3 regions of the Mycobacterium marseillense genome follow, and region 3 is predicted to be linked to each of the others. Evidence: riboswitches for the same ligand, from Rfam matches in the RefSeq annotation. Region 3 holds a riboswitch; each other region holds the start of a gene.

Region 1 (10,469 bases), 2.4 Mb from region 3:
ATTTGCCGGCACGGTGCTGGCATCTTCGCCGGATTGGGGACGATCGAGGCTCACGCGCGGTTATCGCAGGCCCGAGCGCCGTGGCGTCCTGGCGCCAACGCGCGCACGGTGGCGCAGAGGCAAATTTTTCTCTGCTTGAGTAAAACCCGACGACCCGCCCCCGACCGCCGTGACGGGTTGACGCACAAACGATTCGGCAGGCGAGGCCACCGGCGAACCAGGGTGTCGATGCGCTCGCCCGCAGGTGCGCCCCCGGGCGGCCGGGATAGCAAACACCAATCGCCCCTGGCGTCACGGCGAAGACCGCGCCGGCCGACGTCGCTCGCCCTTCGTGGTTGTGTTTGCTGGCCAACCCGTGAGGGGACCGTGGCCGCGGCATCCGGCCGGCGGAAAACTCCCGTAAGTTGACCATCTTTACTTGTAGTCTGGTTTTAATCCGGTTTGATTGATAAGAAAATTGGTGAAGGTGTGTGGCAGCGGCGCCGTAGCTGCGCATCGACTTCGTTGCGAACAGGATCGAGAAATGTCGAACAACATCACCTGGCACGAACACAAGATCAGTCGCGACGAGCGCGAGGACCTCAATGGTCACCAGGGCTGCGTCATCTGGTTCACCGGGCTGAGCGGCAGCGGCAAGAGCACGGTCGCCAACATCGTCGAACAAAAGCTCTACGAGCGCGGCATCCGGAGCTATCTCCTGGACGGCGACAACGTCCGCTACGGGCTCAATGCCGGCCCGGAGCTGCTCGAGGAGCGTCATGGGGCTGAGTTCGCCAAGCGGTTCGGGCTGGGATTTTCCGCCGAAGACCGTGAGGAGAACATTCGCCGCATCGGCGCGGTCGCGAAGCTGTTCTGTGAGGCGGGGGTCATCGCTTTGACGGCCTTCATCAGCCCTTACGTGCGTGATCGCGACGCGATCCGGGCGACGCTGGGCGACGGCGACTTCCAGGAGATCTTCATCGACACCCCGATCGAGGTCTGCGAACAGCGCGATCCCAAAGGTCTCTACAAGAAGGCCCGGGCCGGGGAAATCAAGGGATTCACCGGGATCGACGACCCCTATGAAGCCCCGGCGCGCCCGGAGCTGCGGCTCGAGGGCGGAACGAAGGATGCGGACACGCTGGCCGACGAGGTGATCGCCCATCTCGAGCGGGCGGGAGTCATCCGGACTCCGGGCCGAGACCAAGACGGGCCGGAAAGGAACACGGCATGAACTACACGGGTCACAACGGGAAGCCGATCGTGGAGCGGGTGTCGACGGACAACGCGATCGGCCGAATGGAGGGGCTGCCGCGTGTTCCGATCTCGAAGGCCACCGCGCACGAAGTCATCAGCCTTTCCTACGGGTTCTTCACCCCGCTGACCGGCTTCATGGGTCGCCAGGAGGTAGACGGGACCCTGGACAACTTCGCGTTGCCGGACGGGACGCTGTGGAGCATCCCGATCGTCTTCGACATGTCCGCCGACGACATCGCGGACCTCGATATCAAGGAAGGCTCCAGCGTAGTTCTCGACTATCTCGGCGCCCCGATGGCGATGTTCGACGTCACCGAGATCTACGAATACGATCTCGAGCGCATGGCCGAAAAGACCTACGGCACAACGGATCCCCGGCACCCTGGTGTGAAGAAGACAATGGGCTATGAAAACCGCTTCATCGGCGGCGATATCACGCTGATCAACGAACCCGTTTTCAACGAGCCCTTCAAAAGCTTCTGGCTCACCCCGAAGCAGCACAAGGACGCGCTGGCCCAGCGGCAATGGCAGCGGGCCGTCGCCCACCAGACCAGGAACGTTCCGCACACCGGCCACGAGGCGTTGATGAAGCAAGCGTGGCTGGCCGCGAACGAGGACCAGCCGGTCGACAACCTCAACACGGGCGTGCTGGTGAATGCCATCATCGGCCAGAAGCGCGTCGGCGATTACATCGACGAGGCGATACTGTTGGCGCAGAACGCCTTACGCACCAGCGGCTATTTTCGCGAGAACGTGCACATGGTGTCCTTCACCCTTTGGGACATGCGGTATGCGGGGCCGCGCGAGGCGATCTTTCACGCGATCCTGCGCACGAACCTGGGCTGCACGCATCACATGTTCGGGCGAGACCACGCGGGGGTGGGCGACTTCTACCACCCGTACGACTCCCAGAACATCCTCAAGCAATACCGCAACCAGCTGGGCATCAAGCCGGTGTTCCTGAGGGAAAACTGGTATTGCCCGGTGTGTCTGGAGGTCACCAACTCTGCTCTGTGCGGCCATGATTCGCAGGCCCAAAGCTTCAGCGGCAGCCTGATACGCAGCATTTTGACCGACGAAGTCAAGCCGACGCAGAAGGTGATGCGCCATGAGGTGTTCGAGGTCGTGATGGAGTGCGCCGCCAAGCATGGTCAGGGTTCGCCGTTCGTCACCGAGGAATATTTGCGGGACAGGCGGCCGGTCTTCACGCTCAACCAATTGGAGGGTTCGTGAGCGACGACAAAAAGATCAAGGTCAACGTCTGGATCAACGAGGAGCGGCTGGAAGCGTTGGCGAACGCCGGGATGGCCGACCTGGCAAATGAGGCATTCGCAGGCATGAAACTGTTGGAGATTTACACCACCGAAGAGCAGAAGAATATTGTCCTGCAACGCTATCCGGGGTCCAAGTACGATTCCGCCACCACTCAGTCCATCGAGCTGCTGCCCAAGCACGCCAAGGACAGGCTATTGGAGCTGTCGATCGCGATGCATTCCACCGGTCCCGACGTGATGGGCCGTTTCCTCGAGGAGACGAAGCCCTGAGCCGTCGGTAGTGCCGCTGCCGCCGGGCTCAAAGATCGGCCAGACCCACCACCAGCAGCACAAGCCCGACCGCGGCCAGCAGCGCGGCAACCTCGATGCGACGCCGTGACCGTATCCAGTCCTGCAGCGCGGTCATCCTCGCGCGCGTTGCCGCCGGCGCCAACAGGTAAGCGGCCAACGGGATCTCGACAAGTGCGAACGCGACGACGTTGAACATCAGCAGCGCACCCAACTGCGTCATGACCGGGGCGCCGGACGCCAGGATGACCGCCAGGGCCGCCAGGTAATCCACCGACGGCAGCGCGATGCCGAGGCCCGCGACGGCGGCGACCCACAGGGAACGTCCGTCGAGCAGGCGTCGAACCCGTTCGCTCAGCCAGGCGGGGCCGGCGCGGTCGGCGCCGGGGGGAGCGCGCCGGGACCCGCGCCGCCGGTCCGCGACGATCTTCGCCGCCAGTCCCGCGGCGGCCACCAGCGCCAGTGCGCCGATGAGGATCTGCACCCGGGGCAGGGTGAAGTATGTCGAGCGCAGCAGCACGCGTCGCAGGAGGAACAAGACGGTCGCGCCCACCGTCAGCCCCATCGCGAATCCGCCGGCCAGAAACGCGAGCAGTTGCATCAGCGGCCTCGGGCGGTTCAACATCAGCACCGTCATGCCGATCCGGAACGGTTCGAGGCTGACGGCAAGGGCCATCACACCGACGGTGAACAACATCGCGATAGGGCCGGTCAGGCGTCCAACCGGGCGAACTGTTGCCGTCGATACTGCTCGACGCAGGCCGCCCGTCGGATCTTGCCGCTCGTCGTGGTGGGAATCGATCCCGGTGCCACCAGCACCAGGTCGGCGACGGTGAGCCCGTGCGCGTTCGAAATCGCCGCGGTCACATCGTTCTTGACGGCGTCGAGGCGCTGCTGCCCGTCCCCGCCGGAATCGTCGCGCTCCTTCAGTTCGATGATGGTCACCAATTTCTCGGTCTCGTTCACCGGCACCGAGATCGCCGCGGCGCGGCCCCCGGTGATCGCCTGCACGGTCGACTCGATGTCCTCGGGATAGTGGTTGCGCCCGTAGACGATCAGCAGATCCTTCATCCTGCCCACGATGAACATCTCGCCGTCGCAGACGAAACCGAGGTCACCGGTGCGCAGCCACGGCCCCTCGGGGGTGCCGGGCGACGGGTTGGCCAGGGCGGCGCCGAAGGTGCGCTGCGTTTCCTCCGGCTTGTGCCAGTAGCCCGCGGCCACGTTGTCGCCGTGGACCCAGATTTCACCGACCGTCCCGTCCGGGCACTGCGTCGTGGTGTCGGGGTCCACGATTCGCACCGTCGGCGAGTGCGGCGTCCCGTAGCTCAGCAGCGGCGAGCCGCTCTGTGGTGAGCACGGCCGGGCGTTGCCCTCCGCCAGCTGCTCTGGCTCGAAGTGAACGACTTTCGGTGCGCCGGTCTGCGCGCGGCTGGCCACGTAGACGGTCGCCTCCGCCAGACCGTAGGAGGGCTGCATCATGTCTTCGCGAAAGTTGTACGGGGCGAACCGCTTACAGAACCGGTCGAGCGTTGCGGGATGGATTCGTTCGGCGCCGCTGACGATGCTGATGACATTGCCCAGGTCGAGTCCGGTCATGTCCGCATCCGACGTCTTGCGCACGGTCAGCTCGAAGGCGAAGTTCGGCGCGGCCGAGAAGACCGGGTCGGTTTGCGCCATCGCCTGGATCCACCGTGCGGGCCGCTGCAGGAACGCCACCGGGCTCGTCAGGACACCGGGGTAGCCGCCCAGGATCGGAGCGATGACGCCCTGCATCAGGCCCATGTCGTGATAGAAGGGCAGCCACGACACGCACCGGCTGTCGCGCGGGGCCACGCCATCGAAATCGGGGAAGTACGCGGCCATCAGCTGCTGGAAATTCACGTGAAGGTTGCGGTGCGAGACCATGACCCCGGCCGGAAGACGGGTCGAGCCGGACGTGTACTGCAGGTACGCGATGCTCGGGGCGTCGCTGACGCGGATGTTGGGCGGATTCGGATCGTCGAGGCTCAGGGAGTCGACCTCGACGATGGCCGGGGCTGCTCCGTCCGGGCGCCGCAGATAATCGCCGACGGCCGGCGCGGCCGTGGAGGTGGTGAGAACCACGGTCGGGTCGGTGTCGGATAGGACGGCACCGATCCGCTCGTCGTGGGTACCTGGCTGGGGAACCGAGAGCGGGACCGCAATCAGCCCGGCCTGTATCGCGCCGAGGAACGCCGCGATGTAGGGGAGGCCTTGGGGGGCAAGGATCACGGCCCGGTCCCCGCTGCCGGCGTGCCGCGTGACCTCGTGCGCAACATTCAGGGTCCGCCGATACAGCTGTGCCCACGTCAGCGATTCGGTAACGCCCGCCCAGTCCTGCTCGTAATCGGTATAGCGGAAGGCCAAATCGTCGGGCTGCAGACCGGCGCGTTCCCGCAGCAGGGAGACGACGGACGAATGTTGCATGCGGGCTAGGTTACCGCGTCGGCTCTTTCGCGTATGACGGTCGTGCGCGGCCCGAGGACCGCGAAGCCGCGGCGGGCCAAACTGCTTATGCGCCTTACGATGTCGACCCCGTCGGGTCGGCATCCCAGGTCCTCGGCATCATCGGCGTGCGGGGGCCATCGTCGAATTCGTCGACGACGAGCGCACTCAATCCGGCCGGCGCGGTGGCGGTCTTCGTGGGGATGGTTCCGGCGAAGCCCATCGGCGGCGCGGGCCGCTCCGACGCCGTCGTCGCCGGCTCGGGCTCGAGATCCATGTATTCGTAGCCGCGGCCGAGTTGGGTGGCCTTGGCCCGTTGCCGGCGCTTCTTCGTCGCGTCTTCCTCCGGCAGTGCCACCGCTTCGGCCTCGGCGATGTCCTGTGCCGCCGCCCGTCGCGCGCGGGCGCTGGTGCTCGCGGCTCTGCGCGCATCGGCGGCCAGGCCACCGACCATGTAGCCCAGGCCCTGCATCGCGGCGACCGGCGGTCCCGCCGGGGTGGGCGGCGGGGCGCCGGGCGCCGGCGGCGCGGGTGCCGCGGCGGGTGCGGAGGCCGGCGCCGGCGCGGGAGCCGGCGCCGGGGCCGGCGTAGGGGGCGGGGTGGGCGCGAGTGCCACGGGGACGAGTGCCGGTGCCGGGATCAACGGCACGATCGGGATGGCGTGCAGTCCGGCCAGACCCGTCAGGCCCGCCAAGCCTCCCACCAGGGTGGGGACGACCAACGGAACCACGGCGACGGTCAGCAGCGGCACGATGAGCGGGATCAGCACGATCATCTGCTCGAGCAGCGTCTTGATCAGCGCGATGGTGTCGGTGATGACCGTGCCGATCACTTCGATGGTGGTGAACAGGATGGTCCACGCGATCGTCGCGGGGTTACCCGAAGCGAAGGCCGCCGCGAGGTCCGCAGCGACGAAGCTGAACATTTGCGCCAAATAGCCGAAGTACGAACCGAAATCCATCGGATAGCCGAGGGCGAACGCGATGTTGAACGGGTTCAGGAAGCTCAACGGGTTACCGAGCGATGGCAGCCACGGGTCGAAGCCGGAAAACAGGGACTGGAAGAACGGGTTGTTCATCAGCTGGTCGATCAACGGCTGGATGTAGCGGTTGTAGAAGTCGACAAACCCGGTCTTCTCCAACCAGTCCATCCACTGGTCCTGCGTGTCCGGGGGATACGACGACGACTGCTCCGCCGTGGCCGCCAGCGTGGTTGCCTTCATCACCTCGGGAGCCGGCTCGGCCGGCGGCGCGGTGGCCACCGTCGCGGTCGCGACGCCCTCGTAGGTGCTCATCACGGTGGCCGCCTGAACCCACATCCGAGCGTAGTCCGCTTCGTTCACCGCGATCGGAATGGTGTTGATGCCAAAGAAATTCGTCGCCGTCAAAACGGCGTGGGTGGCGTGGTTGGCGGCCAACTCGGGCATCGTCGGCATGGCGGCGAGCGCGACGGTGTAGGCGGTGGCGGCGATGTCCTGCTGGGCGGCCATGGTCGCGCTGTCGGCGCTGGCCTGCGCCAGCCACGCCAGATAGGGGGCGTGCGCGGCCACGTACGCCGCGGCCGTCGGGCCGTCCCAGCTGCCGGCTTGCGCGGCGCCCAGCAGCGCGGCCAGCTCGTCGGCCGTTTCGGCATATTCCACGCTCAGCGAGCTCCACGTCGCGGCGGACGCCAGCAGTGGGCCGGGGCCCGGCCCACTGCTGAGCAGCGTTGAATGCACCTCCGGAGGGGAGGCCATCCAGATCGGGGCGGTCATCGCTGGCCGCCGGTGGTCGCGGCGAAACGCTGGCCGCGTGCATCGGTGTGACGAGGGTGGGCGCGGCAGCACGGCGCCGCGGTGGCGGCGGCGTTGGCGGCCGCCCATGCCGGACGAAACATGGACGTTGACAGCTCTCTCGGGGTACACCCGCCCCGGGTCGCAGTACGCGATGACGCGAGTGTCCTGGCTCTCGGATCGCTGCTCGCCTCGCCTTCCAGCTTTTCAGCCGTGGCCGTTGAGGTTCGCTCCCCGATGACAGTGGCGGGACCGCGCCGGATTCGCACCGGCTTCCTGCGTCGTCATCACCTTACGAGGTGACATTCTTGCATCCCCTCCGAGCAACTGTCGTCAAATTGTCCGAAGGCGGCCGGTGTCGGCGCGCGGGCGCCGTTCCAGGACCCGTAGTCCCAGCGATAACAGCAGCCGAACCTCGGGGTCGGCCAGCGAGGTCGACAGCAACTTCTCGATTCGCCGCACCCGGTAGCGAACCGTGTTGGGATGCACCCGCAGCGCGTGGGCGGCCGCGGCGATATCGCCGAAGGTGTCCAGGTAGGTCCGCAGCGTTTCCGCCAGCACCGGGTCGTCTTCACCCAGCCGCACGATCCGCGGATCGATCAGGCGCTCGTCGCTGCCCACCAGGGTCACGATTTCGTCGACCAGAACGGTGGTGCGCGCCTCGGCCAGCGACGTCACCTGTCCGAACGAAATGGGATGGCGCTCAGCGCTGTCCAACACCCGGTCCACCTCGACGCGGGCCGCGGCGACCCCGGCCAGGCCCGCGACCGGCGCCGCGATGGCCGCCCGCAGCTGCACCCCCAGCTCGGCGCGCATGGCGCCGATGGTGCCGCGGGCCCAGGAGGCGACCGACCGGTTCTGGGCCTGGTGCTGAGCCTGGGGAAGCAGCACATACGTTCGTGAACCGTTCGAAGCCACCTGGGCATCGCGCCGGAAAGCGCTGGCGCTCAGCGCAATAATGCCGGCGAGCCGGGCGTGGCCGGCCGAAGTGTCGGCGATGTCCCACCCGATCAGGGCCGCGCTGGTGTCGATGGCCAGACCGAGCTCGCGGGCGATGGCGGTCGTGTCGGCGGGCTCGTCCGCCAGGCCCAGCAGTTGCTGGACCCGCCGGGCATGGGTGGACGGCCGGGCCGATAGCCGCCACATGATGCGGGCGGCCAGCACTGCGGCGCCGCGCAACATCTCCTCCGCGTCGTCGGCCAGCGGCTGTGAGCCCTGCTGCACCCAAATGGTTCCGACGAATTCGCGCGGACGTCGGGCCTCGGTCGCGGGTTGGTGGATCCCGATGGCCAGCCGCGGACGCAGCCCTAGCTCCGGTCGCTCGTCGACACGGACCACCTCGATGCCCGAACGCAGCGCATCGAATATGCCCCATTGGCCGATCCACTCGAGATGCTCGGGCGGGCCGGCCCTGCCCAGGATGGACAGGCGGCGCAACTCGTCGGCTTCGTCGTTAGAGGCCGAATAGGCCAAGACATGCGATTGCACGTCCTCGATGCTGACCATGCCGTGGATGCGCTCGGCGAGCGACTGTGCCAGGCCGAACAAGTCGGTGCCCGAGTCGTCCATCGCATCGGTGCGGTCGCGGTGGTGTGCGAGGACGTGATTGACCAACTGGTAGAGGCGTTCCCACCGGGCGCGCGGATCGACGGCCACCACGGCCGAGCCCGCCGCGACGGCCGTGTCCACCAGTGCGGCGGAGGGCCCTTTGACGAAGATGGCCACCGGCACGCGCTCGCGCGCCTGCCTACCCATCCATCGGATCGCCTCGTCGTCGGCGACGCCCAGCAGGAAGAAGACGTCCGCGGAGCCCGCCGCGGCCGCCAGTCCCAGGCGCACGTCGTCGGAGTCGATCAGCGCGGCCGAGCCCACCGGGAGGTCCAGCCCCCGCGGCGCGTCGGCCAGGCTGACGAGGGTCGCGTCCAGCGCGAGTAACAGCTGACCCAGCCCCACACCGGCCATGTTGTCCGATTTTACTATGACTCCAGCGATGTCTTGTCCGATTGGCTAACTTCCCCCAGGGTCGCCGCGAGGACTCTGGCGTTATGGACGCCATCACCCAGGTTCCGATGCCGGCCAACGAGCCGGTCCACGACTACGCACCGCACTCCCCGGAACGCACCCGGCTGCGCGCCGAACTGGCCGCGCTGGCCGATCACCCGATCGACCTCCCGCACGTCATCGGCGGCGACCACCGGATGGGCGAGGGCGAGCGCATCGACGTCGTCCAGCCGCACCGGCGCGCCGCCAAGCTGGGCACGCTGACCAACGCCGTGCACGCGGACGCGACGGCGGCCATCGACGCCGCGATGGCCGCGAAAAGCGGCTGGGCGGCAATGCCGTTCGACGAGCGGGCGGCGGTGTTCCTGCGCGCCGCCGACCTACTGGCCGGGCCGTGGCGGGAGAAAATCGCCGCCGCCACGATGCTCGGTCAATCCAAGTCCGCCTATCAGGCCGAGATCGACTCCCCGTGCGAGCAGATCGACTTCTGGCGCTTCAATGTGGCGTTCGCGCAACAGATCCTGGCGCAGCAACCGATCAGCGGACCGGGCGAGTGGAACCGCAGCGAGTACCGCCCGCTCGACGGATTCGTGTACGCGATCACGCCGTTCAACTTCACCTCCATCGCCGGCAATCTGCCGACCGCGCCGGCGCTGATGGGCAACACGGTGGTCTGGAAACCCTCGATCACCCAGACGTTGTCGGCCTACTTGACCATGCAGCTGCTCGAGGCCGCGGGCCTGCCACCCGGGGTGATCAACCTGGTGGCCGGCGACGGCTTCGCGGTTTCCGATGTGGCGCTGGCCGATCGGCGGCTCGCCGGCATTCACTTCACCGGGTCGACGGCCACCTTCCAGCGGCTGTGGTATCAGGTCGGTACGAATATCGGCCACTACCACAGCTACCCGCGCCTGGTCGGCGAGACCGGCGGCAAGGATTTCGTGGTCGCACACGCCTCCGCGCGGCCGGATGTGTTGTGCACGGCCCTGATTCGCGGCGCCTTCGACTACCAGGGGCAGAAGTGCTCGGCGGCGTCGCGAGCTTTCATCCCGCAGTCGGTGTGGCGGCGCATGGGTGACACCTTTTTGGGGGAGACGGCCTCGCTGCGCTACGGCGACGTCACCGATCTTGCCAACTTCGGTGGCGCGCTGATCGACCGGCGCGCCTTCATCAAGAACGTCGACGCCATCGAGCGGGCGAAGGGCGCGCCACACGTGACCATCGCCGCCGGCGGTGAATATGACGACCGTGAAGGCTATTTCGTGCGCCCCACCGTGCTGCTGTCCGATGATCCGACCGATGAGTCGTTCGCGACCGAATACTTCGGTCCGCTGCTGTCGGTGCATGTCTATCCCGACGACGATTACGAGAGGATCCTCGACGTCGTCGACCGCGGTTCCCGGTACGCGCTGACCGGCGCGGTCATCGCCGAC
Region 2 (10,469 bases), 2.5 Mb from region 3:
GTCGCCCAGGTCATGCAGCGCCACGGTGAGGTTGGCGACCGCGGCGCGCTGCTGTTCGTGCACAGTCCGCCCGACGGTTCCCGGCTCGCCCGCCGACCCCGACACGTCGAGCAGCAGCAGCACCGACAGGTCGCGCCGGCGCCGCAGGCTGTCGAGGTACACCGCCTCGTCAGGCACCGAGCCGGCCCGCACTTCGACTCGGGCCTCGACGGCGGCGTCGATGTCGATGTCGTCGCCTTGCGACTGGCGATGGCGGCGGTGCAACCCCATGCCGAGCCGCGACAGTGGCCGTCGCACACCGATGGCATCGTCGATGGCCTGTGTCGCGGACGCTTTGATCGTCGGCTCGACCTCACGCACTGTGCACCACGCGGGCCGGTAGCTCTTGCGCGCGACATCCCATTCCGGATACCGCACCCCGTCCGCCGCGGGGCCCTCAGCGTCCCCGCCATCGCCGGGGGCCGACGCCAGCGACGTCACGGCGTAGGCACCGCGCTTGGTGGAGTTGGTGCGATGGGTCGGGTTGTCCGCGCCCGGCGGACCGCCGCCGCTGCCGGTCTTGCGCGCCGAGGACAGCATCTTTTTCAACCATTTGCCGAGGAATCCGCCCCCGCCCACCGGGCTGGTGAACAAGTCCGGGTCGTCGGAATCGTCGACCTCACCGTCGTCGAGCTCCTCGAGTTCCGGTTTCCGGTTGCCCGACTTTCGCGGAACATGTTGCGGTTCGGCCTGATTCTGCAGCGCGGCCGCTCGGGAGGCCGCCGCCACCACCTTCGCCGCACGGATCACGCCGAATTCCGGTGGCGGGTCCGCGATGGTTCCCCGGGACGAGGCGAGGCCCAGCGACGCGGCGGGCGAGTCACTGCGACCGGCGATGTCGCGATCACCGGCCGACGCCACGACGCCCGGCAGCAGGTCGGCGTTACTCACCAATGCGCGATGGCCCTCGATCGCCAGGTAGCGTCTGGCCAGCCGCGGGTGGCGCACCAGGGGACGCACCACGTCGGGATCCAGACTGCCGGCCGCGATCAACGAGGCCTGCACCGCAACCGACTCGAGCCGGGCGCGGCCGCGCGCGGCCGGGTCGAGGTAGATCGTCTGGCCGTCGGTCCACGTAGATTCACCCGGTTGCAGTTCGGCGATGGCCACCGCCCGGCCCGCCAGCGCCGAGGCCAGCATCCCGAGTCCCTGCACCCGGTCGCCACGTGCGTCGTGGGCCACGCCCGACCTCCGAACCCGTCGTTGACCAAATATCTGTTCCACCGTAAAGTCCGCCGTGAGCGCAGTCAATCGCCCGGGCTGGTCTGTCGCAACGGGGCGCACGCGGGACACGAGTTAGTCGGGAGCACATCATGATTGACTTCAGCGGCCGGGTGGCGGTGGTCACCGGCGCCGGTCGCGGGCTCGGCCGGCTCTATGCGCTGGACCTGGCCCGGCGCGGCGCCGCGGTGGTGGTCAACGACCTCGGCGGCGGCATGCGGGGCCTTCCGGGTGAAGCGCCCGACTCGCGCGTGGCCGACGACGTCGTCGACGAGGTGCTCGAAGTGTGCGCGCGCCGCGGTGTCAGCCCGATGCCGGGCGGTACCGCCATCGAATTCCCTACCCCCCAACACCACGGGAGCTGATCGTGGATGACGAATTGCGCCAACAGGTCCGGCACCTGACCGACCGATCCGAGCGCTACGATTGCATGCAGCGCTGCGCCCGGGGAATCGACTGGCAGGATCGCGCGCTCGCCGCCTTTCGCCCGCCTTCCGGCGTCATTGACCAAGCATCGGCGCGAACGTAGAGTCCGGCTTGGTCGCAAGGGACGTGTAACAGGCCAAAGAAAAAGGCGACGTGGACTTTTCATACCCCGCGGAAGTGGAACAGTTCCGCATCGAACTGCGTGACTGGCTGGCGGAGCACCTGACCGACGAGCTGGTGGCCGCCCGCCGGCCCACGGGCCGCGACGATGCCGCGTTCGAGAAGCTGCGGGTGTGGAACGCGACCATGGCCGACGCGGGATGGGCCGCGGTGTCGTGGCCGCGTGAGTACGGCGGCCGCGGCGCGACGGTGCTCGAACAACTGGTCTACACCGAGGAAACCACCCGAGCCCGAGCCCCGGTGCCGCTCAACGTCATTGGGCTGAACAACATCGCGCCGGCCATCATGCAGTACGGCACCGAGTCCCAGAAGCTCACCCTTCTCCCCCGCATGATGCGCGCCGACGACATCTGGTGCCAGGGAATGTCGGAACCCGAGGCGGGCTCGGACCTCGCGGCGCTGCGCACCCGCGCGGTTCGGGACGCAGACCACTTCGTCGTGAACGGCCAAAAGATCTGGACGTCGCTGGGACACCGGGCCGACTGGTGTCAGCTCTACGTGCGCACCGACCCCGACGCCCCCAAGCACAAGGGGATCTCCTGCCTGATCGTCGACATGAGGCTGCCCGGCATCGAGGCGCGCCCGCTGGTCACGCTCAACGGCGACGCCGACTTCGCCGAGGTGTTCTTTCACGACGTGCGGGTGCCGGCCGATGCGTTGCTGGGGCCACTCAATGCGGGCTGGCAGGTGGCCACCACCACGCTCAGCCACGAGCGCGCGGGGGCCGCCCGGCTCTACGCCGAGATGCAGGTCCGACTCGAAGAGCTGGTGGACGACTTCGCCACGGCCGCACCTGGCGCGCTAAATGACCCCGTCACCCTGCGACGCCTCGGCGAAATCGCCGTCCGCATCAAGTATCTCGAAGTCCTGTGCCAGCGATCCATCTCGGCCACGATGCACGGCGGTGATGCATTCGGGTCGGCCAGCCTCGCCAAGACCGTCTGGGGCGAGATCGGGCAGGACCTTGCCGCCCTCGCCTTCGACGTCCTGGGCAACGGTGACGGCCGCGCGCCGTGGGCGGACTACCGTCTGACGTCGCGCGCGCTGACCATCGCGGGCGGCACCAGCCAGATCAACAAGAACATCACCGCTCAACGGGTACTGGGGCTGCCGCGGACATGAACCTCGAACTCACCGACGAGCAGGTGGCGCTGCGCGACACCACCCGGCGTTTTCTCGCCGAAAAGGCATCGATCTCCGATCATGTTCGCCCGCTGCTCGACGATCCGACCGGAACCGACGACGCCGTATGGCGCGGGCTTGCCGGTCTCGGCACCACCGGACTGCTGGTGCCGGAGGACCATGGCGGCTCCGGCATGACAATGGTCGAGGCCGGCATCGTCGCCGAAGAGCTGGGCGCCGCGCTGCATCCGGGACCATGGTTGTCGACTGCGGTGGCCGCCCCGCGGGCGCTGAACCTGTTGGGCGCCAACGATACCGCCACCGAACTGCTGCGCGGGATCGCGGACGGCACCACCATCGCCGCCGTGTGCTTCCTGGACCTCGACAACGCGTCCACTGCACCGATGGTCGCCGCCCGGCGCGACGACGGCGCGGTACTGCGGGGCGAGGCCGCCGGAGTGCGGGACGCCGCTGCCGCCGACGTCCTGCTCGCGCTCGCCGACGGCCAGCTTCTCGCGGTGCGGAACCCATCGCCGGGGGTTTCGGTCACGGCCGAGCGCGGCGTCGACCCGACCCGCAAGCACTTTCGCGTCACGTTCGACGCGGCCCCCGCCCGGCGCCTGGGCCCCGCGTCTGCGCCACAAATCGCCGCGGTGACCGACGACGTGCTGATCGCGGGCGCCGCCGACGCGCTCGGCGCCGCGCGCGCCGTCATGGACCTCGCCGTCGAATACGCGAAAACGCGAAGGCAATTCGGTCAGCCGATCGGGTCGTTCCAGGCGATCCAGCATCTGTGCGTCGACATGTATGAGACCGTCGAGCTGGCCCGCAGCGGGGTGATCCACGCCCTGTGGGCCAGCGACGCGGTCGCTGGCACCGACGGGCAACCCGGCGACGAGCGGCATCTTGCAGCGCTGCGGGCCAAGGCGTTCGCGGGGCGGCTGGCCGCCGTGGCCGACACCGCCATCCAGGTGTTCGGCGGCATCGGCTACACCTGGGAACACGACGCCCACCTCTATCTCAAGCGCCTGCTGGGCTGGAGCGCGTTTCTCGGCGGCCCCGACAGGCACCTCACCGAAATCGGTGCGCGCCTTGCGAAGAGAGGACGTCACTAATGGACATCGAGTATCTGCTCACCGCGACGCCGTCGGCACGCAAGTCACTCGACCTGGACGCGGCCGTCGATCTCGACGACATCCGCGAATGCCTGCGGATCGCCCTGCAGGCCGCGAACGGATCCAACGCCCAGTCGTGGCGCTGGCTGGTGATCACCGAACCGGTGCTGCGCGCCAAGATCGCCGAGCTGTATCGCGAGGCCTACCTACGGCGGGTCGGCGGACAGTTGCTTGCCGACCTCATGCCGGCGGGGACGCCCGAGAGCCGGGTCATGTCGTCCACGGAGTGGCTGGTCGAGAACATGGCCCGCGTGCCGCTGCTGGTAATCCCTTGCTACGAGCCCTACTTGCCCCGCATCGACGGTGACGAATCGTTCCACCTGGCAACGCTGTACGGGTCGATCTTCCCGCCGGTATGGAATTTTCAGCTCGCGCTGCACACCCGCGGATACGGGACCTGCGTCACGACGCTGCACCTGCACCACGAGGAAGAAGTCCGAAAGTTACTCGGAATTCCGCAAACCTACGTGCAGGGTTGCCTGCTGCCGGTGGGCCGGCTTCGCGCGGGGCGCACCTTTCGGCCGGCCCCCCGGCGACCGGTCGAGGAAGTGGTTGCGCGAGACCGCTGGGACGGGCCGGCGCTTTAGAATGGGGCTTTCACTGCTTTGTGCAGCGCATTCATCGGGCCCGGTCTGATAGCCTCTAACAAAGATTTGGTTCGGCACGAGAGGACGAATGCGCATGTTCGCCACCCCGCAGTCGTCCGGGCTCGCACAGCGCTGATCATGGCGAGAGCCGAGTCACTGCGGCCCAGCGGCACAACCGATTCCCCGACGCGCCGCGCCGAGATCCTGGCGACCGCGGCGTCACTGATCGCCTCCTCGGGGTTGCGGACCTCGCTACAGGAAATCGCCGATGCCGCAGGCATTCTTCCCGGCAGCCTGTATCACCATTTCGAGTCCAAAGAGGCCATCCTCGTCGAGCTGATCCGCCGCTACCAAGACGATCTGGAACGGATCGGGCGCTCCGCGCAGGCGAAGTTGGACGAACCGGACTCCCGCCCGGTCGCCGACCAGATCGTCGAGCTCGGAGCGGCGATAGCCAATTGCGCCGTCGAGCACCGCGCCGCCTTGCAGATGTCCTTCTACGAGGGGCCGAGCACGGATCCGGAGCTGATCAAGCTGACGCAGCAGCGCCCCGTGGCGATTCAGGAGGCGATGCTGCAGACGCTGCGCGCCGGCCGGTGGAGCGGCTACATCAAACCCGACATCGACCTGCCCACGCTGGCCGACCGCATCTGCCAAACCATGCTGCAGGTCGGCCTGGACGTCATGCGCCACAAGTCTCCCGGCGACCAGGTGGCCGGGCTGCTCTGCCGAATCATCCTGCAAGGGTTGGCAACTCGACCGCCAACCGACGCCGCACTGGACCGTTCGAAGGCCTTCGCCGCCGCCAACGACGTCATCGCCACCTGGTCCGACGACAGCGACGCCGACCCCAGCGACAAGGCGGCGGTGGTGCGCGCGGTGGCGCGGGCGGAATTCGGTCGCAAAGGCTATGAGGTCACCACCATCAGGGACATCGCGTCGGCCGCCGGGCTGGGCACCGGGACCGTCTACCGGGTGATCGGGTCCAAGGACGAGCTGCTCGCCTCGATCATGGAGTCATTCGGCAAGAAGGTGGAGGCGGGCTGGGTCAACGTCCTGCGCTCGGATGCCACCCCGATCGAAAAGCTGGACGCGCTGAGCTGGGTCAACGTCAACGCGTTGGACCGGTTTTCCGACGAGTTCAGGATCCAGCTCGCCTGGATGCGTCAATCGCCCCCGGACACGCCCAACCCGGGTTGGCTGTACGCCACGCGGCTGCGGCAGATGAAAACGCTGCTCTCCGAGGGCATCCGGGCGGGGGATATCGGCGTCGACGCGCCGTCCACCGCGATGTTGTCACGCTGTGTCGTCGGCTTGCAGTGGATCCCGGAGAACATCCTCCGCGACGTGGGCACGCGTGCGGGGCTGGTGCACGCGCGGGACACCGTGCTGCGCGGCGTCGCCGTGGGCGGCAAGTAAATCTCACTTAACCCGCCCCGGTATTGAACCAAATAACTGTTACCCATACAGTTGAGCAGTTAGAACCGCGTTGGCATTATCCGAGAAGGGGATTTCCATGACCATTGTCGATCGGTTGCGCTACGACGGCAAGCGCGCTCTTGTTGTCGGTGGCGCGACTGGCATGGGCGCCGCCGCGGCCAAGTCAGCGGCCGAACTCGGCGCCGAAGTCATCGTGATGGACTACGCGCCCGTGGACTACAAGGTCGCTCAGTCCGTCCAGGTGGACCTGCGCGACCCCGCGTCCATTGATGCCGCCCTCGAGCAGATCGACGGCCCCATCCACGCGGTGTTCTCCGCCGCCGGCGTCGCCGACGGAACGATCGACCTGATGAAGATCAACTTCATCGGCCACCGCCACCTGATCGACCGTCTGCTGGAAAAGAACCAACTGCCCAACGGCGCGGCCATCTGCTTCATCTCCTCGGTCGCCGGTATGGGCTGGGAGAACGACCTGGACCTGATGCTGGAATTCCTGGCCACCCCGGACTTCGCGGCGGCCGAGGCGTGGTGCCAGGCGCACGAGGCCGAGGGGATCAACCACTACGGCACCAGCAAGAAGGTGATCAACACCTACGTGGCGACCCAGGGCTACCCGTTGGCGAAGAAGGGCATTCGCATCAACGCGATCTGCCCCGGCCCGACCGACACCCCGCTGGCCCAGGCCAACGCCGACCTGTGGCTGTCCTTCGCCCAGGACTACCGCGACGAGACCGGCGCCAAGGTGCACACGCCCGAGCAGATGGGCGACGTGATGGCCTTCCTCAACAGCGAGGCGGCCTGCGGCGTCAGCGGGATCACCCTGCTGGTGGACTCGGGTCACACCATGGCCTCGATGACCGGCGCCTACGCACCGGGCAAGCCGATCATCGACATCATCATGGGCAAGGTGAAGCTCTAACTTTTCTCCCGCGAGACCGTCACTGCCGACCGCTCCACCCGGAGTTTGCGTTGGTAATTGCAGCCTCGCGGGGAAGTACCGTCGGAGACATGGCACGCATCATCGTCTTCGGCGGACACGGCAAGGTCGCACTGCAGCTGGCTCAGAACCTGACCCAGCGCGGCGACCAGGTGAGCTCGGTGTTCCGCAATCCCGACCAATCCGACGATGTCGCCGCCACCGGTGCCAATCCGGTGGTGGCCGACATCGAACAGCTCGACGTCGACGCGCTGGCCGAGCTGCTGACCGGCCACGACGCCGTCGTCTTCTCGGCCGGAGCCGGTGGCGGCAATCCGGAGCGCACCTACGCCGTCGACCGCGACGCCGCGATCCGGGTGATCGACGCGGCCGCCCGGGCGGGCGTCAAGCGGTTCGTGCTGGTGTCCTACTTCGGCGCCGGCCCGGACCATGGTGTGCCGCAGAGTGATCCGTTCTTCGCCTACGCGGAGGCCAAGGCGGCCGCGGACACCCACCTGCGCGCCAGCGATTTGGACTGGACAATCCTGGGACCGGGCCGGCTCACCCTCGATCCGGCCACGGGCCGCATCGCGCTCCGGAGGACGCATGGCGCCGAGAGCGGCTCGGTCTCCCGCGCCGACGTCGCGCAGGTCGCCGCCGCCGCGCTGGCGGACGACGCCACGATCGGCCGCACCATCGAGTTCAACAACGGCGACGTCCCGATCGCCGAGGCGCTGGCTCGCTGACCCCGTCACCAGCGGAGTAAGCTCCGCTACGCAGCTGGTTTGCCGTCACCGCACAACGCGGCGTCGGCATCGAGCGAGACATGTTAGACATGCTTCGCAAGAGGGAACCCGGTGGGAGTCCGGGACTGTCCCGCAGCGGTATGCAGGAACGACCGCCGTCACGAGCACTGGTCTTACGAAAGACTGGGAAGCGACGGCCATTAGGAGCACTACCCCGGTGCGCGCCTGTGAGTCCGAAGACCTGCCAGCTGTGCCGGACGCGCCGCGTCCGGCGGGCTCATCGCCTCGTGGAATGGGCGTTTGACCGTAACCGTTAGTGGTAAGTGCCTGAAAGAAATCGGGTACGGCACCGCCAGACGGTTCGGCCTCGCGTCCGCCGGCGGTGACCAGACCGTTGATAAAAGGACGAAAACGTGACCACTCAACCATTTACCGCCACGGTTACCGGCTCGCCGCGCATCGGCCCGAAACGCGAACTCAAACGCGCCACCGAGGGCTATTGGGCCGGCCGCACCAGCAGATCGGAACTGGAATCCGTTGCCGCGACACTGCGTCGCGACACCTGGGCGAGCCTGGCGGCCGCGGGCCTCGACTCCGTGCCCGTGAACACCTTCTCCTACTACGACCAGATGCTGGACACCGCGGTGATGCTCGACGCGCTACCGGCCCGGGCCACGCAGGTCTCCGACGACCTCGACCGCTACTTCGCCGCCGCGCGTGGCAATTCCGACGTCGCCCCGCTGGAAATGACCAAGTGGTTCGACACCAACTACCACTACATCGTTCCCGAGATCGCACCCACCACGAAGTTCGCGCTGAACCCGGACAAGGTGCTCTCGGAGCTGAAAGAGGCACTGGCACAGGGCATTCCCGCGCGACCGGTCGTCATCGGGCCGGTCACCTTCCTGCTGCTCAGCAAGGGCGTCGACGGCGCGGGCGCACCGATCGAACGCCTCGAGGAACTGGTGCCCATCTATTCCGAGCTGCTGTCGCTGCTCGCCGACAACGGCGCACAGTGGGTGCAGCTCGACGAGCCGGCGCTGGTGACCGACGCCTCCCCCGACGCGCCCGCGTTGGCGGAGGCCGTCTACAACAAGTTGGGCGCGCTGAGCAACCGGCCGTCGATCTATGTCGCCACCTACTTCGGCGACCCCGGCGCGGCATTGGCGGGACTGGCCCGCACACCCGTCGAGGCGATCGGCGTCGACCTCGTCTACGGTGCCCACGAGGCGACAGCCTCGATAGCTGGAGCGCCCGAGCTGGCGGACAAGATTCTGGTGGCCGGCGTCGTCGACGGACGCAACATCTGGCGCACCGACTTGCAGGCCGCGCTGAGCAAGCTGGCGAGCCTGCTGGGTTCGGCTGCCGCAGTTGCCGTTTCGACGTCCTGCTCGACGCTGCACGTCCCGTATTCGTTGGAGCCGGAGACCGGACTGGACGAGGCGCTGCGCAGCTGGCTGGCCTTCGGGCAGGAGAAGGTCGTCGAGGTGGTGGCGCTGGCTCGCGCGCTGCGCGAGGGACGTGAGGCCGTCGCCGATGAGGTCGCGGCGTCCAACGCCGCGGTGGCTGCCCGCGCGAGCGACCCGCGCCTGCACAACGACGACATTCGTGCCCGCATCGACTCGATCGTGGCCTCCGGCGCACACCGCGGTGACGCGGCCGGGCGCCGGGCCAGTCAGGACGAGCGACTGCAGCTGCCGCCGCTGCCGACGACCACGATCGGGTCGTTTCCGCAGACCGTTCAGATCCGCAAGGCCCGCGCCGCACTGGTCGCCGGCGAGATCGACGCGGCCGAGTACGAAAAGCGGATGAAGCAGGAGATCGCCGACGTCATCAAGCTGCAGGAGAACCTCGGGATCGACGTGCTGGTGCACGGCGAGCCGGAGCGCAACGACATGGTGCAGTACTTCGCCGAGCAGCTGGAGGGCTTTTTCGCCACCAAGAACGGCTGGGTGCAGTCCTACGGCAGCCGCTGCGTGCGCCCGCCGATCCTCTACGGCGATGTGATCCGCCAGCACCCGATGACGGTGGAGTGGGCCAAGTACGCGCAGTCGCTGACCGACAAGCCGGTGAAGGGCATGCTGACGGGTCCGGTCACAATTCTGGCGTGGTCGTTCGTGCGCGACGACCAGCCGCTGGCCGACACCGCCAACCAGGTGGCGCTCGCGATTCGCGACGAGACCGTGGACCTGCAGTCCGCCGGTATCGCGGTCATCCAGGTCGACGAGCCGGCGCTGCGTGAGCTGCTGCCGCTGCGGCGTGCCGACCAGGGCGACTATTTGCGTTGGGCGGTAGGGGCTTTCCGGTTGGCCACGTCCGGTGTCGCGGACTCCACGCAGATCCACACCCACCTGTGCTACTCGGAATTCGGTGATGTGATCGGCGCGATCGCCGATCTGGATGCCGACGTGACGTCGATCGAGGCGGCGCGCTCCCACATGGAGGTGCTCGACGACCTCAACGCGATCGGCTTCTCCAACAGCGTCGGACCGGGCGTCTACGACATCCACTCGCCGCGCGTGCCGAGCACCGAGGAGATGGCCGAGTCGCTGCGCGCGGCGCTGCGGGCCGTTCCGGCCGAACGGCTTTGGGTCAACCCCGATTGTGGGCTGAAGAC
Region 3 (10,469 bases):
GCCGGCCTCCGTCAGCGCGCGGAGGTGCGGACCGAGATCGGATTGCCGGCCGACGACCCCGGCCCGCTGCGACGGCTGATCGCCACGCTGCCCGCCTGCGAGGTGCCCCGCCCGGACTGGCCGCCGGAGGCGGTGGTGGTGGGCCCCCTGCACTTCGAACCGACCGAGCGGGCGCTGGACATCCCCGCGGGGTCCGGGCCCGTGGTGGTGGTCGCGCCGTCGACCGCGTTGACCGGCACCGAAGGCCTGGCCGAGGTGGCGCTGGCCGGCCTGATACCGGGGGCCACGCTGCCGGAGGGCGCGCGGGTGGTGGTTTCGCGGCTGGGTGGGGCGGAGCTGACGGTGCCGCCGTGGGCGGTGGTCGGATTGGGCAGCCAGGCCGAGTTGTTGACGCACGCCGACGTGGTGATCTGCGGCGGCGGGCACGGCATGGTGGCCAAGACGCTGCTGGCCGGCGTGCCGCTGGTCGCGGTGCCCGGCGGCGGCGACCAGTGGGAGATCGCCAACCGAATCGTCCGCCAGGGCAGCGCGCGGCTGGTCCGGCCGCTGAGCCCCGACGCGCTGGCGGCCGCGGTCAACGAGGTGCTGGCATCGCCGAGCTACCGGGCCGCGGCGCAGCGGGCCGCCGCCGGCATCGCCGACGTCGCCGATCCGGTCGCGGTGTGCCGCGATGCGCTGGCGGTGGCCGGATGATGCGCCGCACCGTCTTACGTTTCGGCGGGAGGCGCGCAATGAGGATGATCGCGGCCGGCACCCTGCTGGCGGGCTGGGTCTTCGGGGCCGGCGTCGCGCGCGCCGACAGCCCCGAGGAGCAGCAGGCGTGCCAGTTGATGGACGACCCGGCCGCCGCGGAACAGGGACTCGCGCCGGCCGAATACGCCTTCATGCGGTTGCGCGCCTCGATGTCGGCGCAGCACGCCCGCGACGTCATGTCTCTGGCGGCCCAGGAGGACTGCCCAAATCACATCATCGATTTACCGGCCAGCTGGCGGTAGCGCGCCCGGGTGTCCGATCCATGCCCGCTGGGTATGTTCACTGGCGTGCGGCTAACGGAGTTTCACGAGCGGGTGGTCCTGCGCTTCGGGACCACCTACGGGTCATCGGTCTTGGTCGATCACGTGCTGACCGGTTTCGACGGACGCACGGCCGCCCAGGCCATCGAGGCGGGCATGGAGCCCCGCGACGTCTGGCGGGCGCTGTGCGTCGACTTCGACGTGCCCCACGAGCAGTGGTGATTCCCGCGCATTATTCGCGTGTTATTCGTAGGCCGGGTAAGGGTTTTGGCGCAGCACGGTGGCCAGGTGCACGGCGTTGCGGACCGCGTTGGCGGTGGCCGACGCGACCGGATCCGGGACGTCGTCGAGGTCGGTGTAGTCCGTGCCCTGCATGGCCTCGCCGTTCCAGTAGGTGCAGCCCTGCGCGGCGATCGAGAACCCGATGTCGTTGAGCGCCTGAAAGAGGTCGGCCACGATCTTGTGCGCGCCGTCCTCGTTGCCGACGACCGCGGCCAGGGCCACCTTGCCCACCATCGCCGGCCGTCCCGCGTCGTCGGTGTCGGACAATTCGGCGTCGAGGCGCTCCAGGACGCGCTGCGCGACGCTGGACATGTGCCCGACCCAGGTCGGCGTCGACACGATGACGATGTCCGCGGCCTTGACCTTGGTCAGCAGCGCCGGCCACTCGTCGCCCGGACCCATGTCGGCCTCGACGCCCGGCAGCAGCGCCAGGTCCACGCACCGCACGGTCTCGCCCTCGACGCCCGCGCCGCGCAGCTGATCGAGCAGCTGGTTGGCGATCAGCTCGCTGCTCGACGGCGCCGGACTCTTCTTCAACGAGCAGACCAGGGCGAGGGCGCGCAGAGATTGCGCTGCAGGTGAGGACATGGTGGCCAAATACCCCGGGGCAGCCGCACCAAACGGCGCCGGGCCCTACCGCCGCGTCCCGTGCAGCACGCAGTCGCCGCACAGCGAGCCCCCGGGTAGGCGATAGAACAGGCAACAGCTGTTGCGCCGGAAGCCCAGGCGCGGGTCGGTGATCACCCCGGATCCGGCCAGCACGCCGGTGTCCAGCAGGTCCCGGGTCGTCTCGACGATCGCGCGCCGAATATCGGGCCGCGCCGTCAGCAACGCCCGCGCGGCGCCCACCAGCGCGGAGGCGATGTTGCCCGCGAGCAGCGCGGGCGCCAGCTTGAGCCGCAGGCCGGCGGCGAGCGGACGCATGTGCTCGCTCACCACGACGCGGTACAGCGCGCCCGGCGAATCGGCGGGCACCCCGACGGGCCTGGGCAGCCGCAGCTGTGCGCCGTCGTCGGCGCGGTGCAGGTCGTCGAGGTCGGGCAGGACACCGTGGCCGATCGCGCACGCGAGCACCGGCGACCACAGCCGCGTGGCGTGGCCGAGATGAACCAGCGAGGCGGCGATCCGCAGGTCGGTCGTGCGGTAGCGCCGGGCGGTGGCGTCGATCAGGTCGGCGCAGCCGTCGGCGTAGGAGTGCGCGACCGGATGCCATCCCGCCGCGTCACCCCCGACGGTCAGAGCGAAAAAGCCCCCGTAGGAAGCTGTTTCGGCCAGCTCGGTGGAGATGTCCATCGCGTCGCGTCCGCCTCTTGGGGAAATCCGCCCCGGTCGTGGATCCGGTCGTGGTCTCCGGTCGTGGTCTCCGGTCGTGGTCTCCGGTCGTGGGTGAGGCGCATCGAACGGCGAGGGTCTGGCTCTCGGGCCGGGATGTGCCCGATCACAGTGGCGGGACCGCACCGGATTCACACCGGTTTCCTCGGGCTTCCCGGTGGGAGCGCCCGTCGACGCCTGTCGGATAGCCGATGTTGCCACACGCGAGGGCGGCGAACGGCGTGTCGAACTTGAATCGAACATCTGTTCGGCTAGTGTGGGGAGCGTTCGGCCAGTCAACTTGTCGGTGGCCCTCTCTAGTGTCACCGCCAACCGACCGATACCGGTCAGACGAACACCGACTATAGGAGAGGCACCATGGCGCAAGCCCCCGATCGCGAGAAGGCTCTCGAACTGGCGATGGCCCAGATCGAAAAGAGCTACGGCAAAGGCTCGGTGATGCGTCTCGGCGACGAGACGCGTCAGCCGATCTCGATCATCCCGACCGGATCCATCGCACTGGACGTGGCCCTGGGCATCGGCGGGCTGCCCCGCGGCCGGGTCGTGGAGATCTACGGCCCGGAATCCTCGGGTAAGACCACCGTCGCGCTGCACGCGGTGGCCAACGCCCAGGCCGCCGGCGGCGTCGCGGCCTTCATCGACGCCGAGCACGCCCTGGATCCGGAGTACGCCAAGAAGCTCGGCGTGGACACCGATTCCCTGCTGGTCAGCCAGCCCGACACGGGGGAGCAGGCCCTCGAGATCGCCGACATGCTGATCCGCTCCGGCGCCCTGGACATCCTGGTCATCGACTCGGTGGCCGCGCTGGTGCCGCGCGCCGAACTCGAAGGCGAGATGGGCGACAGCCACGTCGGCCTGCAGGCCCGGCTGATGAGCCAGGCGCTGCGGAAAATGACTGGCGCGCTGAACAATTCGGGCACCACGGCGATCTTCATCAACCAGCTGCGCGAGAAGATCGGGGTGATGTTCGGCAGCCCCGAAACCACCACGGGTGGAAAGGCGCTGAAGTTCTACGCGTCGGTGCGCATGGACGTGCGCCGGATCGAGACGCTCAAGGACGGCACCAACGCGGTCGGTAACCGCACCCGCGTCAAGATCGTCAAGAACAAGGTGGCGCCGCCCTTCAAGCAAGCCGAGTTCGACATCCTCTACGGCCAAGGGGTCAGCCGGGAAGGCTCGCTGATCGACATGGGTGTGGAGCAGGGCTTCATCCGCAAGTCCGGTTCCTGGTTCACCTATGAGGGCGAGCAGCTCGGCCAGGGCAAGGAGAACGCCCGCACCTTCCTCAAGGAAAACGACGAAATCGCCAACGAGATCGAGAAGAAGATCAAGGAAAAGCTCGGCATTGGCGCGGTCGTGACCGATGACCTGTCCGATGACAGCGTCCTGCCCGCCCCCGTCGACTTCTGAGCCCTCCCGCGAAGAGCAGGCGCGGGCGCTGTGCCTGCGCCTGCTCACCGCGAGAGCGCGCACCCGGGCCGAATTGCACGGCCGGCTGGCCAAACGCGGCTATCCCGACGACGTCAGTGAGCGGGTCCTCGACCGGTTGGCCTCCGTCGGTCTGGTCGACGACACCGACTTCGCCCAGCAGTGGGTGCGGTCCCGTCACGTGCACGCCGGAAAGAGCAAGCGCGCCTTGGCCGCCGAGTTGCGCACCAAGGGCGTCGACAACGAGGTGATCACCACCGCGCTGGCCGGCATCGACACCGATGCCGAGCGGGACCGGGCCGAGGAGCTGGTCCGGGCCAAGCTGCGCCGCGAGGCGCTGAACGACGATGACACTCGGGTCACGCGCCGGCTGGTGGGGATGCTGGCGCGCCGCGGCTACAGCCAGAACCTGGCGTGTGAGGTGGTGTTCGCCGAGCTGGCGGCCGAGCGGGAGCGCCGCCGGGTCTAGGGCGGTGACGTGCGGTTTCTCCCGCACCGGCCGCCCGCCGTACCATGGCCCCGTGACTTCGATGGTGCGAGGGGCCGTGGCGCGCGACGCCGCACCGGCGCGCACCTACCAGGTCCGCACCTACGGCTGCCAGATGAACGTCCACGATTCCGAGCGGCTGGCGGGCCTGCTGGAAGCGGCCGGATACCAGCGGGCGGCCGAGGACGCCGACGCCGACGTGGTGGTGTTCAACACCTGCGCCGTGCGCGAGAACGCCGACAACAAGCTGTACGGCAACCTCAGCCACCTGGCCCCGCGCAAGCGCGAAGATCCCGAGATGCAGATCGCGGTCGGGGGCTGCCTGGCCCAAAAGGACCGGGACGCGTTGCTGCGCAAGGCGCCGTGGGTCGACGTCATCTTCGGCACCCACAACATCGGGTCGCTGCCCACGCTGCTCGAGCGCGCCCGGCACAACAAGGTCGCCCAGGTCGAGATCGCCGAGGCGCTGCAGGAGTTTCCGTCGTCGCTGCCCAGTGCGCGCGAATCCGCTTACGCCGCTTGGGTTTCCATCTCAGTCGGGTGCAACAACAGCTGCACGTTCTGCATCGTGCCGTCGCTGCGCGGCAAAGAGGTCGACCGCAGCCCCGACGACATCCTGGCCGAGGTCGCCTCGCTGGTGGACGACGGTGTGCTCGAGGTCACGCTGCTGGGCCAGAACGTCAACGCCTACGGGGTGTCCTTCGCCGACCCCGCGCTGCCCCGGGACCGCGGCGCGTTCGCCCGCCTGCTGCGCGCCTGCGGCGACATCGACGGGCTGGAGCGGGTGCGGTTCACCTCGCCGCACCCGGCCGAATTCACCGACGACGTCATCGAGGCCATGGCCCAGACGCCGAATGTGTGTCCCGCCCTGCACATGCCGCTGCAATCCGGATCCGACCGGGTGCTGCGCGCGATGCGGCGCTCGTACCGCGCCGAGCGCTACCTCGGCATCATTGACCGTGTCCGGGCCGCGATGCCGCACGCCGCCATCACCACCGATCTGATCGTCGGATTCCCCGGTGAGACCGAGGAGGACTTCGCCGCCACGCTGGACGTCGTGCGCCGGGCCCGGTTCTCGGCGGCCTTCACGTTCCAGTATTCCAAGCGACCCGGGACCCCCGCCGCCGACCTCGACGGCCAGATACCGAAAGCCGTTGTGCAGGAACGTTATGAGCGGCTCGTCGCGCTGCAGGAGGAGATCTCGCTGCAGGGCAACCAGGCCCTGGTCGGGCAGACCGTCGAATTGCTCGTCGCCACCGGTGAAGGGCGCAAGGACACCGCCACCGCGCGGATGAGCGGGCGGGCCCGCGACGGCCGGCTGGTTCACTTTGCCGTCGGGGAAGCGGCCCAAGAATCCGCCGACACCCGTCCGCGCCCCGGCGACATCATCACCACGGTGATCACCGGGGCCGCGCCCCACCACCTCATCGCCGACGCGGGCCTCCTGACCCATCGCCGTACCCGGGCGGGTGACGCGCACGCCGCCGGGCGGCGCCCGCGCGGCACCGGCCTGGGCATGCCCGCCGTCGGGCCGCCCGCCGGTCCGGCCCAACCCCTGGGATGTGCACGATGAAAAAAGAAGACACACACCTCGGCGCGCTGCGGACCGAGATCGAGGCCGCCGAACGGCGGGTGGCACGCGGGTTCGACCCGGGTCCACGGGGTTTCTTCGTGTCGATCCTGGTGTTCGTGCTGTTGGGGTCGTTCATCCTGCCGCACACCGGTGATGTGCGCGGCTGGGACGTGCTGTTCGGCAGCCACGGCGCCGGCGCGGCCGCGGTCGCGCTGCCCTCGCGGGTGTTCGCCTGGCTGGCGCTGGTGTTCGGCGTCGGCTTCTCAATGCTGGCGTTGGTGACCCGGCGCTGGGCGCTGGCCTGGGTTGCGCTGGCGGGCTCGGCGATCGCCGGCGCGGCGGGCATGCTGGCGATCTGGTCGCGTCAGACGGTGGCCGCGGGGCACCCCGGCCCGGGGTGGGGTCTGATCATCGCCTGGGTCACCGTGCTCCTGCTCATCTACCACTGGGCGCGCGTGGTGTGGCAGCGGACCATCGTGCAGCTCGCCGCCGAGGAGCAGCGCCGCCGCGCCGCCGCCCAGCAGCAGTCGGCCTCGCTGCTCGACGATCTGGACCGCCCGCGCGACGATCCCGGTAGCGGCGCGGGATCCGACGGCGGCCGTTAGGACTTGCGGGTCAGGGCCTCCACGGCCGCCTGCGCCCACTGCCGCCACTGTTCGGCGTTGGCCTTGGCCTCTTCGGCCTCCTTGGTCCGGCCCGCCGCCGCGGCCTTCTGAGCCTGCTGTTCGTATTGCTCGGCGCGGGCCTGGAATTGCTCGGCCCGGGCCTGCGCTTGGGGATCCGCCCAGTCCGCCTCGCCGGCGTCGCGCACCTTCTTCTCGACCGCGCGCAGTCGCCGCTCCAGCTCGGCGGAACGCTCCCGCGGGACCTTGCCGATCGCATCCCACTTGTCGGCGATCGCGCGCAGCGCCGCCCGGGCGGCGTCGTGATTGCTGGTATCCAGCTTTTCGGCCTCGGCCAGCAGCGCCTCTTTGGCCGTCGCGTTGGCGCGAAACTCCGCGTCCTTTTCGGCGGTCGCCGCGTTGCGGGCGGTGAAAAACACGTCCTGGGCGGCCTTGAAGCGCCGCCACAGGGCGTCGTCGACCTCCCGGGTCGCCCGTCCGGCCGCCTTCCATTCGGTGAGCAACTTGCGGAACTCCGCGCTGGTGGCCGTCCAGTCGGTCGAATCGGACAGCGCCTCGGCCTGCTCGCACAGCCGTTCCTTGGCCTGGCGGATTCCGGAGCGTTCCCGGTCCAGCTCGGCGAAATGCGATCCCCGCCGCCGGTTGAACGCCTCCCGGGCCGCCGAATAGCGCTTCCACAGCGCGTCGTCCACCTTGCGGTCCAGCCCGCTGATGGTCTTCCACTCGTCGAGGATCGCGCGCAGCCGGTCGCCGGCGGCCTTCCACTGCGTCGACGTGGCGGCCAACTCCTCGGCCTCGGCGGCCAGCGCCTCCTTGCGGGCGGTCTGGGTGGCCCGATGCTCCTCGCGCCGGGAGCGGTCCGCGGCGACGGTGGCCTCGGCGTGTTCGGCAATGCTGGCCAGCCGGCTGGCCAGCGCATCGATATCGCCCAGCACGGCGGCCGTCGGCAGCGTCTCGGCCAGTTCGGACGCGTGCGCCTTGATCTTGCGCGCGTCCCCGGTCCCCGAGGCCAGCCGCTCCTCCATCAGCGTGACCTCGGTGGCGAGGTCGTCGAACCGCCTGCCGAAGTGCGCGAACGCCGCTTCGCGGTCGCCGGCCTGCCAGGAGCCGACGACGCGTTCGCCGGCCGCGCTGATCAGCCACACCGTGCCGTCGTCGTCCACGCGGCCGAACTGGTGCGGATTGCTTGGTGGCGGCGGCACCACCACCGGGTGAGCGGCCGGCCGCGCTCCCGGGCTCGCGGGCCGGGGACCGGGACGCGGTCCCGGGCGCGGCACCGGCCGGGCTGAATCGTCGCGAGGCTGGTCAGCCGTCATGCGCTCGTCACTACCCTTTCGCAACCTTGCGCGGTTGGTGTTCCGCGCGCCTGCCGCGCGTAGCGGCACCGTCTCCTGCATCTGCGGACGACCCCTCCGGGTTTTCCCAGCAGGTGCCTAACAGTATTCAAGCAGCTTGCGCCGCCACATGCCGCCGCCTTGGAATTCGGGGCCGGCGGACCTGCGCGACCCGGCAACTCGCGCTACCTGTGAGGTTCTCTTAGAGTTATCCAAGCGGTCACATAGATTGCTGAAGTAATAATCGAGAGGTCGCCCGCGGCGCGGTCGAGACGTGTGAAACGTCATAGTTTTGTATCTGAACTGAACGCGAAATGTGCGTGTATTTGCTTGCGCCCCGGGGAAGGCTGGGTCGGACGGTCGTGAGCTTGGGGGGTCGGGAATATGTCCAAAGTTGATGTCGCGGCGTTGATTGCCTTGTGCGCGGCGCTGGCATCGGCGATTGGCGACGTGATCCGTCAGCGCTCCGCACACGAAATCACCGACCGGGAGGTCGGGCACCTCGAACTGTTCCGCATGTCGCTGCGCGACACCCGATGGTGGCTCGGCGGCATGGCCGCGGTCACGAACTACAGCCTGCAGGCCGCGGCCCTGGCGTGGGGCTCGGTGGTGTTGGTGACGGCGTTGCAGGTGACCGCGTTGCTGTTCGCGCTGCCGATCTATGCGCGCCTCGCCCATCATCGGGTCAAGCCGCGGGAGTGGATGTGGGCGCTGATCCTGGCCGCCGGGCTGGCGGTGGTCATCATCGTCGGCGACCCGGAGTCCGGCCACCAGCGCGCGCCGCTGCAGACCTGGATCATCGTGGCCCTGATCATGGCGCCGCTGCTGGTGGGCTGCGTGGTAGCCGCACGAATCTGGTCCGGTAGCCCGTTCGCGGCGATGCTGCTCGCGGTGGTGGCGGGCTCCTCATTGGCGCTGTTCGCGGTGCTGACCAAGGGCATCGTCGAGATGTCCGAGCACGGCGTCGCGCGCGTGCTGACGTCGCCGGAGTTCGTGCCCTGGCTGCTGGTGGCGCTGGCCGGGATGATCTTCCAGCAGTCCGCCTTCCGCGCCGGCACGCTGACCGCGTCGCTGCCGACGATGACGGTGGCCAAGCCGGTGGTCGCGGGGCTGCTCGGGGTGCTGGTGCTGGGCGAGACGGTCAACGCCAGCGGGGCCGAGGCGTTCGTGCTGATCGCCGCCGTGTCGGTGGTGATCGTCGCGACCATCGCGTTGGCGCGCGGCGAGGCCGCCGCCGTCGATCGGACCGAACCCGGCGGGGGCGCGCCGCGGCGGGCGCGGTCCCGCGACGCGGCCACCGACGACGGCTTCGGCCCCTACGGCGACTGTCTGGTGGTCGCCGACGGCTCACGCTGCTGACTGGCGTGCCGGTACGGCCCGCTGCGCCCGGCTTCGCCGCGCTTGCGACCGCCACTAATTCGATGGTGACGGCCCGCTGCGCCCGGCTTCGCCGCGCTTGCGACCGCCACTAATGCGATGGCCGCGGCCCGGCCACGTTAGTTTGGTGGCGTGCTCAGCGCCATTGCCATCGTTCCGTCGGCGCCCGTGCTCGTTCCCGAACTCGCCGGGGCGGCCGCCGCCGAGGTGGCCGACCTGGTTGCGGCGACGCTTGCGGCCGCCGCGCTGCTGCCTGAGCGCTGGGTGATCATCGGGACGGGCCCGGCCGACGAGGACTGTGGTCCCGACACCGCGGGCACGTTCGCGGGTTTCGGAGCCGACGTGCGTGTCCGGTTGTCCGCACACACCGGCGACGAGCCCGAGCCGGTGGCGCTCCCGGTCTGCGTGTTGGTGGGCGGCTGGGTGCGCGGCCAGGTGCAGCCGCAGGCCGGCACGCGGGCCCGTGTCTATCGCGATGACCACGACGTAGCTGCCGCGCTGCGCCGCGGCCGCGCGCTGCGCGCCGAGATCGACCGGCTGCCGGAGCCGGTCGGGGTGCTGGTGGTGGCCGACGGCGCCAACACCTTGACCCAGTCCGCTCCCGGCGGCCACGACCCGGACAACGCCGCCGCGCAAGAGGCCCTGGACGACGCGCTGGCCGGCGGCGACGTCGCGGCGCTGACGCGCCTGCCGCACCAGATCCTGGGGCGGGTCGCCTTTCAGGTGCTGGCCGGCCTGTCCGAGCCGGGTCCGCGATCGGCCAAGGAGCTTTACCGGGGGGCGCCCTACGGGGTGGGCTACTTCGCCGGCGCCTGGCAGCTGTGACGGTGGCCGCGCGACCACTGGCGATCATCGGTCCCACCGGAACCGGCAAGTCGCAGCTGGCCCTCGACATCGCGGAACGCCTCGAGCCTCCCGGTGCGGAGATCGTCAACGCCGACGCGATGCAGCTCTATCGCGGCATGGACATCGGCACCGCCAAGCTGCCGGTCGAGGAGCGCCGCGGGATTCCGCATCATC

What was found. Region 3 has a riboswitch for cobalamin ahead of G6N26_RS09135 ((2Fe-2S)-binding protein). Riboswitches for the same ligand answer to the same signal wherever they lie in the genome.
Region 1: another riboswitch for cobalamin. It lies ahead of G6N26_RS23930 (PPE family protein); the one in region 3 lies ahead of G6N26_RS09135 ((2Fe-2S)-binding protein).
Region 2: another riboswitch for cobalamin. It lies ahead of metE (5-methyltetrahydropteroyltriglutamate--homocysteine S-methyltransferase); the one in region 3 lies ahead of G6N26_RS09135 ((2Fe-2S)-binding protein).

The regions. Positions count from the first base shown of each region.
Region 1 covers NZ_AP022584.1:5,103,203-5,113,671, forward strand. Annotated here, with positions in the region: gene cysC (adenylyl-sulfate kinase) at 524-1,213, shown strand; gene sat (sulfate adenylyltransferase) at 1,210-2,469, shown strand; gene G6N26_RS23915 (DUF6955 family protein) at 2,466-2,780, shown strand; gene G6N26_RS23920 (GAP family protein) at 2,809-3,495, opposite strand; gene fadD21 (fatty-acid--AMP ligase FAAL21/FadD21) at 3,510-5,246, opposite strand; gene G6N26_RS23930 (PPE family protein) at 5,341-7,017, opposite strand; cobalamin riboswitch at 7,177-7,358, opposite strand; gene G6N26_RS23935 (PucR family transcriptional regulator) at 7,369-8,997, opposite strand; gene pruA (L-glutamate gamma-semialdehyde dehydrogenase) at 9,081-10,469, shown strand, end outside.
Region 2 covers NZ_AP022584.1:5,030,116-5,040,584, reverse strand. Annotated here, with positions in the region: gene G6N26_RS23640 (nitric oxide reductase activation protein NorD) at 1-1,179, opposite strand, end outside; partial or broken gene G6N26_RS26375 (short-chain dehydrogenase) at 1,353-1,592, shown strand; gene G6N26_RS23630 (hypothetical protein) at 1,628-1,789, shown strand; gene G6N26_RS23625 (acyl-CoA dehydrogenase family protein) at 1,840-2,988, shown strand; gene G6N26_RS23620 (acyl-CoA dehydrogenase family protein) at 2,985-4,103, shown strand; gene G6N26_RS23615 (nitroreductase family protein) at 4,103-4,750, shown strand; gene G6N26_RS23610 (TetR/AcrR family transcriptional regulator) at 4,889-6,169, shown strand; gene G6N26_RS23605 (SDR family oxidoreductase) at 6,267-7,109, shown strand; gene G6N26_RS23600 (SDR family oxidoreductase) at 7,199-7,852, shown strand; cobalamin riboswitch at 7,900-8,115, shown strand; gene metE (5-methyltetrahydropteroyltriglutamate--homocysteine S-methyltransferase) at 8,266-10,469, shown strand, end outside.
Region 3 covers NZ_AP022584.1:2,058,008-2,068,476, reverse strand. Annotated here, with positions in the region: gene G6N26_RS09155 (glycosyltransferase) at 1-693, shown strand, start outside; gene G6N26_RS09150 (hypothetical protein) at 732-995, shown strand; gene G6N26_RS09145 (DUF3046 domain-containing protein) at 1,041-1,235, shown strand; gene G6N26_RS09140 (flavodoxin family protein) at 1,257-1,883, opposite strand; gene G6N26_RS09135 ((2Fe-2S)-binding protein) at 1,929-2,588, opposite strand; cobalamin riboswitch at 2,681-2,813, opposite strand; gene recA (recombinase RecA) at 2,985-4,037, shown strand; gene recX (recombination regulator RecX) at 4,003-4,524, shown strand; gene miaB (tRNA (N6-isopentenyl adenosine(37)-C2)-methylthiotransferase MiaB) at 4,586-6,115, shown strand; gene G6N26_RS09115 (Rv2732c family membrane protein) at 6,112-6,720, shown strand; gene G6N26_RS09110 (DUF349 domain-containing protein) at 6,717-8,054, opposite strand; gene G6N26_RS09105 (DMT family transporter) at 8,457-9,431, shown strand; gene G6N26_RS09100 (class III extradiol ring-cleavage dioxygenase family protein) at 9,582-10,274, shown strand; gene miaA (tRNA (adenosine(37)-N6)-dimethylallyltransferase MiaA) at 10,271-10,469, shown strand, end outside.